Regions from separate parts of the Streptomyces sp. x-19 genome, predicted to be linked through region 1. Evidence: riboswitches for the same ligand, from Rfam matches in the RefSeq annotation. Region 1 holds a riboswitch; the other holds the start of a gene.

What was found. Region 1 has a riboswitch for thiamine pyrophosphate ahead of ACLJT4_RS17515 (thiamine ABC transporter substrate binding subunit). Riboswitches for the same ligand answer to the same signal wherever they lie in the genome.
Region 2: linked by a shared signal. The riboswitch ahead of thiO (glycine oxidase ThiO) and the one ahead of ACLJT4_RS17515 (thiamine ABC transporter substrate binding subunit) in region 1 are both predicted to bind thiamine pyrophosphate.

The regions. Positions count from the first base shown of each region.
Region 1 covers NZ_JAJPWK010000006.1:98,119-102,310, forward strand. The annotation lists gene ACLJT4_RS17510 (ABC transporter permease) at 1-756, opposite strand, end outside; gene ACLJT4_RS17515 (thiamine ABC transporter substrate binding subunit) at 795-1,871, opposite strand; TPP riboswitch at 1,975-2,094, opposite strand; gene rlmN (23S rRNA (adenine(2503)-C(2))-methyltransferase RlmN) at 2,129-3,241, opposite strand; gene ACLJT4_RS17525 (phosphatidate cytidylyltransferase) at 3,409-4,192, opposite strand, start outside.
Region 2 covers NZ_JAJPWK010000001.1:720,594-724,785, forward strand. The annotation lists gene ACLJT4_RS03375 (MerR family transcriptional regulator) at 1-299, shown strand, start outside; gene ACLJT4_RS03380 (thiazole synthase) at 296-1,138, opposite strand; gene thiS (sulfur carrier protein ThiS) at 1,147-1,347, opposite strand; gene thiO (glycine oxidase ThiO) at 1,413-2,645, opposite strand; TPP riboswitch at 2,643-2,755, opposite strand; gene ACLJT4_RS03395 (NAD(P)/FAD-dependent oxidoreductase) at 2,899-4,158, shown strand.

The DNA of each region.
Region 1 (4,192 bases):
GGCATGCAGCGCCAACAGTCCCAGTACGGCCGCGAACTGGATCAGGGTGAGCACGGCGGCGGTCGGCAGGTCCAGGAAGTCGGCGGTCTGCCGGTAGATCTCCACCTCCAACGTGGAGAAGGTGGGTCCGCCGAGGATCTGCACCACTCCGAAGGAGGTGAAGGTGAAGAGGAACACCATCAGCGCCGCGGCGGCCACCGCCGGCCCGAGCGCGGGCAGCGTCACCTTCCGCCACGCCGCGAACCTTCCGACGCCCAGGACCCGGGCCGCCTCCTCCTGACGCGGGTCGAGCTGGGACCAGAGCCCGCCGACGGTGCGGACGACGACGGCGTAGTTGAAGAAGACGTGCGCCAGCAGGATCGCCCACACCGAGGTGTCCAGCCGGACGCCCCACAGGTCGTCCAGCAGCCCGCCCCGGCCGACCAGCGCCAGGAAGGCGGAGCCGACGACGACGGTGGGCAGCACGAACGGCACCGCCACCACCGCCCGCAGCAGTTGTTTGCCGGGGAAGTCGAAGCGGGCGAAGACGTAGGCGCCGGGCAGCGCGATCAGCAGCGTCAAGGCGGTCGAGGCAGCGGCCTGCCACACCGTGAACCACAGCACGTGGAGGACGTCCGGATCACCGAGCACGGCGCCGAAGCGGCCGAGTTGCCACTGCCCGCCGTCCTTCAGCCCCCGGCCGACGATCACGGCGACCGGGTAGGCGAAGAACACCGCGAAGAAGACGAACGGCACGACCATCAGGCCGAGCCGCACCGCCGTGGTCCGCGCGGTCCCCCGTTGCCGGGTGCGGGCTACTTCAGAACGAGCGAGGACCACTGCTTGACCCACTGGTCACGGTTCTTGGCGATCGTCTCGGGTGCGAGGGTCGCCGGCTTGTCGATCGTGGCGCCGTAGCGGGTGAACAGCTCCGGCTCCTTGGCGTCCTTGCGTGCCGGGTTGACGAACATCTGCAGCGGCATGTCCTCCTGGAACGTCTTCGACAGGAGGAAGTCGAGCAGCGCCTTGCCGCCCTTCTCGTTCTTGGCGCCCTTGAGCAGACCACCGAATTCGATCTGCTGGAAGCAGGTGCCGGTCGCGACGCCGGTCGGGGCCTCCTTCGGGGCGGGGTTCTTGCCCATCACTTCGGCGGGCGGGCTGGAGGCGTAGGAGACCACCAGCGGCTTGTCCCCCTTGCCCTTGCCGGCCGCGGAGCCCGAGAAGCGCTCGTTGTACGCCTGCTCCCAGCTGTCGACGACCTCGACGCCGTTGGCCTTGAGCTTCTTCCAGTAGTCCGTCCAGCCGGCTTCGCCGTGGGCGGCGATCGTGCCGAGCTGGAAGGCGAGTCCCGGGGAGGAGGTGGCGGAGTTCTCCGTGACGAGCAGGCCCTTGTACTGCGGCTTGAGCAGGTCGTCGAAGGTCTGCGGCGGCGCCAGCTTGTGCTGGGTGAAGTAGGCGCGGTCGTAGTTGACGCAGATGTCGCCGTAGTCGAGGGGCGTGACCCGGTGGCCGTCCTTGTCGAGCTGCAGATCAGCCGGGACGCTGTCCAGGCCCTTGGCCTTGTAGGGGGTGAAGAGCCCGGCGTTCAGCCCGCGCGAGAGCAGGGTGTTGTCGATGCCGAAGAAGACGTCGCCCTGCGGGTTGTCCTTGGAGAGGATCGCCTTGTTGACGGCTTCGCCGGCGTCCCCGCCCCTGAGCACCTTGACCTTGTAGCCGCTCTCCTTCTCGAAGGCGGCCAGGACGGACTTGGAGGCGTTGAACGAGTCGTGGCTGACGAGCGTGACGGTCTTGGCGTCGGCGCTGCTGTCGCCGGCGCTGCCGCATCCGGCGAGTGCCGTCATGCCGGCCGCGGCGGCGAGCGCTGCCGCGGTGATCCTTCTGGTGGTGCTCACTGATTTCCTCCTGGCTGGCCAGGAAGAGACGCGGCCCCGCCCGGTGCCCGCTGCGTTCTTTGTCGGAGACGTTCGGCAGCGGGCGGTGGGCAGGGCGCAACAGCATGAGTGACGACCGAACTTCCTACCCGGAATGACCCGGGCGAGGTTCAAGGGTCTGCGGCGTCGTCGGGCTACGACGTGTCCGCACTCTCAGCGCTGTGGCGCTCCCCTGTCGGAATGTGCATTTGTTCGACGACACCGTACCAGCGGGTGGCTCAGCGCTCCGAGGCTGCAAGCTGTCCGCAGGCGCCGTCGATCTCCTGGCCCCGGGTGTCCCGCACGGTCACGGGCACGCCGTGCGCCTCGATGGCCCGCACGAACGCCAGCTCGTCCTCGGGCCGCGAGGCGGTCCACTTCGAGCCGGGGGTCGGGTTGAGCGGGATGAGGTTGACGTGGACGCGCTTGCCCTTGAGCAGCCGTCCCAGCAGGTCACCGCGCCACGCCTGGTCGTTGATGTCGCGGATCAGGGCGTACTCGATCGAGACCCGGCGGCCGGACTTCTCGGCGTACTCCCACGCCGCGTCCAGCACCTCGCGGACCTTCCAGCGGGTGTTGACGGGCACGAGGGTGTCCCGCAGCTCGTCGTCGGGCGCGTGCAGCGACAGCGCGAGCCGGCACTTGAAGCCCTCGTCGGCGAACCGCAGCATCGCCGGGACCAGCCCGACGGTGGAGACGGTGATGCCGCGCTGGGAGAGGCCCAGCCCGTCCGGCTCGGGGTCGGTCAGCCGCCGGATGGCGCCGACCACCCGCTTGTAGTTGGCGAGCGGCTCACCCATGCCCATGAAGACGATGTTGGACAGCCGTGCCGGTCCGCCGGGCACCTCGCCGTCGCGCAGCGCCCGCATCCCGTCGACGATCTGGTGCACGATCTCGGCGGTGGAGAGGTTGCGGTCCAGGCCGGCCTGGCCGGTGGCGCAGAACGGGCAGTTCATGCCGCAGCCGGCCTGCGAGGAGATGCACATGGTGACCCGGTCCGGATAGCGCATCAGGACGGACTCGACGAGGGTGCCGTCGTGCAGGCGCCACAGCGTCTTGCGGGTGGTGTCGTCGTCGCACGAGATGTGCCGCACCACGGACATCAGGTCCGGCAGCAGTTCGGCGGCGAGCTTCTCGCGCGCCGCCGCGGGGATGTCGGTCCACTGGGCGGGGTCGTGCGCGTAGCGGGCGAAGTAGTGCTGCGACAGCTGCTTGGCGCGGAACGGCTTCTCGCCGATCGCCGCCACCGCCTCGCGGCGCTCGGCCGGGCTGAGGTCGGCGAGGTGCCGCGGTGGCTTCTTGGCGCCGCGGGGGGCGACGAACGTCAGTTCTCCCGGGGCCGGGCGTGCCATGGGCGGAAACTCCTCTGTGCGACGAGGTCGGGCGGCTTCTGCCGACGCATGACCGGGGTCCGGACGGGCCGGAACCGGGAGACCTCACGGATCGTCCCCGCGGTCGCGGGGACGGAAAGGGCGCGCCACGAACGAGCGACGCGCCCTTCAAGGGTAACCGGCGACGCTCAGCCCGATCCCACGAAGATCACGAACAGCAGCCAGACGACGGGAGCGGTCGGCAGCAGCGAGTCCAACCGGTCCATGATCCCGCCGTGACCGGGCAGCAGGGTGCCCATGTCCTTGATGCCCAGATCCCGCTTGATCATGGATTCGCCGAGGTCACCGAGGGTGGCGCTGACCGCGACCGCGAGGCCGAGCAGCAGTCCCTGCCACCAGATGCCGCCCTTGATCAGGAACTGCATGCACAGCGCGCCCGCCACCATCGCGAAGAGCACCGCTCCGACGAGTCCCTCGCGGGTCTTGCCGGGACTGATCCGCGGCGCGAGCTTCTTCCTGCCGAAGCGCCAGCCGACCGCGTAGGCGCCGGTGTCGCTGACGACCGTCAGCAGCAGGAAGGTCAGCACCCGCTGCGGCCCGTCGTCCTCGGCCGCCAGCATCAGCGCCACGAAGGTCGCCAGGAAGGGGACGTAGAAGGCCGCGAAGATGGCGGCCGTGACGTCCCGGAGGTAGTTCTGGGGCGCCTCGGTCATCCGCCAGACGAGGACGGCGAGCGCGGTGAGCGCCATCGCCACCCAGGCGCCTTCGGCACCGCGCACGTACCCGGCGACGACCATCGCGGTGCCGCCGAGCGCGAGCGGGACCAGCGGCACCCGGATGTCCTTGCGCTCGGCCAGCCGCGAGGTCAGTTCCCACAGGCCCACGACGACGGCGATCGCTATGACACCGATGAACACCGGCTTGTAGACGAAGAGCGAGGCGAGGATGACCACGCCGAGCCCGACGCCGACC
Region 2 (4,192 bases), on a different contig from region 1:
ACCGCGTCTACCAGGAGGCCGACGTCGACCAGGTCCGTCGCATCCGGACGCTGCTGACCTCCGGGCTGAACACCGCCACCATCGCCCAGGTGCTGCCCTGTCTGCGCGACGACGACGGCCGGCTGGTGCCCACCTGCCCGCAGCTGGTCGGCGAGCTCCATCGGGAGCGGGCCCGGCTCACCGGCTCCATCGACGCCCTGATGGCCTCCCGGAACCTCCTCGACGAGGTGATCACCGCGGCCCCGCCGGAGCTGACGGCCCAGCCCGCCGGGGCGGCCGGGCCCGCGGACACGCCCTAGAACGCCGGCCGCTCCGGGTCCAGCTCCGCGACGCCGTCGGTGGGCGAGGACGCCAACGCGAAGTGGCGGCGCGGGATCCGACCGGCGCGGTGCGCCAGCCGGCCCGCCTCCACCGCGTGCCGCATCGCCGCCGCCATCAGCTCCGGCTCCTGCGCGCGGGTCACCGCCGACGCCAGCATCACCGCCGCACAGCCCAGCTCCATGGCGAGCGCCGCGTCCGAGGCGGTGCCCGCGCCGGCGTCCAGGACGACCGGGACGCCCGCACGCTCGGTGATCAGCTGGAAGTTGTGCGGATTGCGGATGCCGAGGCCGGAACCGATCGGCGAACCGAGCGGCATGATCGCCGCACAGCCCACGTCCTCCAGCTTCCGGGCGACGACGGGGTCGTCGTTGGTGTACGGCAGGACGACGAAACCGTCGTCCACGAGGGTCTCGGCGGCGTCCAGCAGCTCCACCGGGTCGGGCAGCAGGGTCCGCTCGTCGGCGACGACCTCCAGCTTGACCCAGTCGGTGCCGAGCGCCTCCCGGGCGAGCCGGGCGGTGAGCACCGCCTCGCCCGCCGTGAAGCAGCCGGCGGTGTTCGGCAGCACCCGGATCCCGTTGCGCTGGAGCACGGACAGCACCGAGCCCTGCACGGTCGGGTCCAGCCGCCGCATGGCGACCGTCGTCAGCTCCGTGCCGGAGGCCAGCAGGGCGCGCTCCAGGACGCCGAGGCTGGGCGCGCCGCCGGTGCCCATGATGAGCCGGGACCGGAACGTGGTGCCGGCGATGGTGAGCGGGTCGGCGTCGGGGGCGGGCGCCGCGACGGCGTCCGCCGGTTCCACTGCGGTGTCGGTCATGACCGTGATCAGCCTCCCTGCACGGCGGTGAGCACTTCGACGCGGTCGCCGTCGCCGAGCGCGGTGGTGGACCACTGGGTGCGCGGCACGACGGTCTCGTTGACCGCGGCGGCCACCCCGGCCGACGCCCGGGACAGCGTGGCGACCAGCCGGTCCAGGGTCAGCCCGCCCGGGATCCGGCGGGCCTCCCCGTTGACGGAGACGGACACCGTGGGGCCGGTAGGGGCATCGGGGGCGACGGGGCCGGCAGGAGTACCGGGCGTACCGGGGGCGCTCATACGGGCTGCTCCTCAAGGGCACGGACGCGCTCGGTCCCCACGGTGGTGGGGGAGAAGCGCGTGGGGGAGAAGGGGCGGGCCTCTTCCGGGACGGTTCCGGTGGCCAGCACCTCGGCCAGCACGTCACCGGTGACCGGCGTCAGCAGCACGCCGTTGCGGAAGTGGCCGGTGGCCAGGTGGAGGCCGGGCAGCCCGGTCGGGCCGAGCAGCGGTGCGTTGTCGGGGGAGCCGGGACGCAGCCCGGCGAGGCTCTCGACCAGCGGCAGTTCGGTGAGGCCCGGGAGAAGTTCGTGGGCGTCCCGCAGCAGTTCGTAGACGCCGCCCGCGGTCACCGTGGTGTCCCAGCCCAACTCCTCGCTGGTGGCGCCGAGGACCAGTTCGCCGCTCTCCCGGGGCACCAGGTAGAGCGGGTTGCCGCGGACCACGGCCCGCACGGTGCGGGAGAGGAACGCCTGGCCGCCCGGGAGCCGGTCCGGCAGCCGCAGCCGCAGCACTTGCCCCTTGACGGGCCGCACCGGCGGCCGCACGGCCTCCGGGACGCCGGCCAGCAGCCCGCTGCGACTGCCCCCGGCCAGTACGACCTGACCGGCCGCCAGCCGCGTCCCGTCGGCGAGTTCGGCGCCCGTGGCGCGTCCCCGGGCGGTCGTCAGGCGCTCCGCCGCCGTTCGGTGGAAGACCACCCCGGCCCGTTCGCAGGCGGCCAGCAGGGCGCCCGCCAGCCGCCGCGGATCGACCTGATGGTCACCGTCCACCCGGAGGCCGCCGCGCACCCCCGGGGCGAGCATCGGCTCCAGGCGCCGGCACTCGCGTCCGGTCAGCCACTGCGAGTCCAGGCCCGAGCGGACCTGGAGGGCGTGCAACTCCCTCAGGTGGGCGCGGTCGTCGGCGTCCAGCGCGACGGCCAGGGTGCCGCACCGGCGGTAGCCGATCCGCTGCCCGCTGGCCTCCTCCAGCTCTTCCGCGAAGCGCGGATACCGCTGTGCCGAGGCCAGGTTGAGGCCCAGCAGGGTCTCCTCGCCGTAGTGGAGCTCGGTGACCGCGGCCAGCATGCCGCCCGCGACGAACGCCGCGCCGCCGCCGGGCGCGGGGTCCGCCAGCGCGACCCGCAGTCCGCGGCCGGCCGCCCGCCAGGCGGTCACCAGTCCGATGATGCCGCCGCCGATGACCAGCACGTCGGGGTGCCGGTCCGCGGGCCGCGACGGGTCCGTTGGTGTGGTGGATGGATGCATGGGCGTCCAGCCCCTCCCTTCGCCGGCATGACCCGGATCAGGTTCGTACGGTCGGAGGCCGGCCAGCCTCCCTCTCAGCCCGGTCCGTCCGGGCTCCCGCGAGTGCGTGCATCCGCCACCCTAATACGGGTCGCGACGCGTCGTAAGGGAGCGCCCGGGGAGCGGGGCCGGCCGTCACGGGGCGTGACGCTGTGTCAGAGATCTCCTTGCGCGCTGCTGCGGGCCGCGTCGGGTGCCGTCCTAGAGTGAGCGGGTGAGCGAGCAGAGCAAGTCTCCCCAGGACCCTGACCGCACGCCGCGCGTGGTGATCGTCGGCGCCGGGATGGCAGGTGTGCAGACCGCCGTGGCCCTGCGCGAACAAGGCTGGCGAGGAGCGATCGCGCTCCTCGGCGACGAGCCGCACCAGCCCTACGACCGGCCCCCGCTGTCCAAGGCGGTGCTGCTCGGCAAGGCCGACGGCTCCGCGTTCGACATCGACTTCGCCAGTCTCGGCATCGACCTCCACCTCGGCCGCCGGGTCACCGCACTGCGCCCCGAGGAGCACCTCGTCGAGACCGACCGGGGCCCGGTCCGCTACGACTACGCGGTCCTGGCGACCGGCGCCGAACCGATCCGGCTGCCCGGCAGCGAGGGCCGCCCCGACGTGCACCTGCTGCGCACCCTGGACGACGCCGAGCGGCTGCGCCCGGTGCTCGCCGCCCAGCACCGGATCGTGGTGGTGGGGGCCGGCTGGATCGGTGCGGAGTTCGCCACCGCCGCCCGTGAGGCGGGCTGCGAGGTCACCGTCGTCGAGGCCGCCGACCACCCGCTGGCCGGCGCCCTGCCCGCCGAGGTCGCCGGGCACATGACCGGCTGGTACGCGGACGCCGGGGCCGATCTGCGCACCGGCGTGCGGGTCGACTCCGTCGCGCCCGGCGCGGTGACCCTCGCCGACGGCACCGCCCTGCCCGCCGACGCCGTCGTCGTCGGCATCGGCGCCCGGCCCGCCACCGGCTGGCTGGCCGGTTCCGGCGTCGCCCTCTCGCCCGCGGACGGCTCGGTGCAGGCCGACGAGCGGCTGCGCACCTCCGTTCCCGACGTCTACGCGGTCGGCGACTGCGCCTCCTTCCCGTCGGCCCGTTACGACACCCGGCTGCTGGTCCACCACTGGGACAACGCCCTCCAGGGGCCCCGCACGGTGGCCGAGAACATCGCCCGCGGCGCAGCCGAGGGCGTGGTCTACGACCCGGTGCCGTACTTCTGGTCCGAGCAGTTCGGCCGGTTCGTGCAGTACGCCGGCCACCACGGGGACGCCGACGAACTGGTCTGGCGCGGTGATCCCACCGGCGCCGCCTGGTCGGTCCTCTGGCTCCGCGGCGACGGCGCCGGCGGAGCGGGACGGCTGGTCGCGCTGCTGGCCGTGGGGCGCCCGCGGGATCTGGCCCAGGGGCGCCGGCTCATCGAGCGGGGCGCCCTGCTCGACCGGGAGCGGGCGGCGGACGCTGCCGTTCCGCTGAAGTCGGCGGTCCGCTGACCCGCTGCGCGGCCCCCCGCCGCCCACCCGGCGG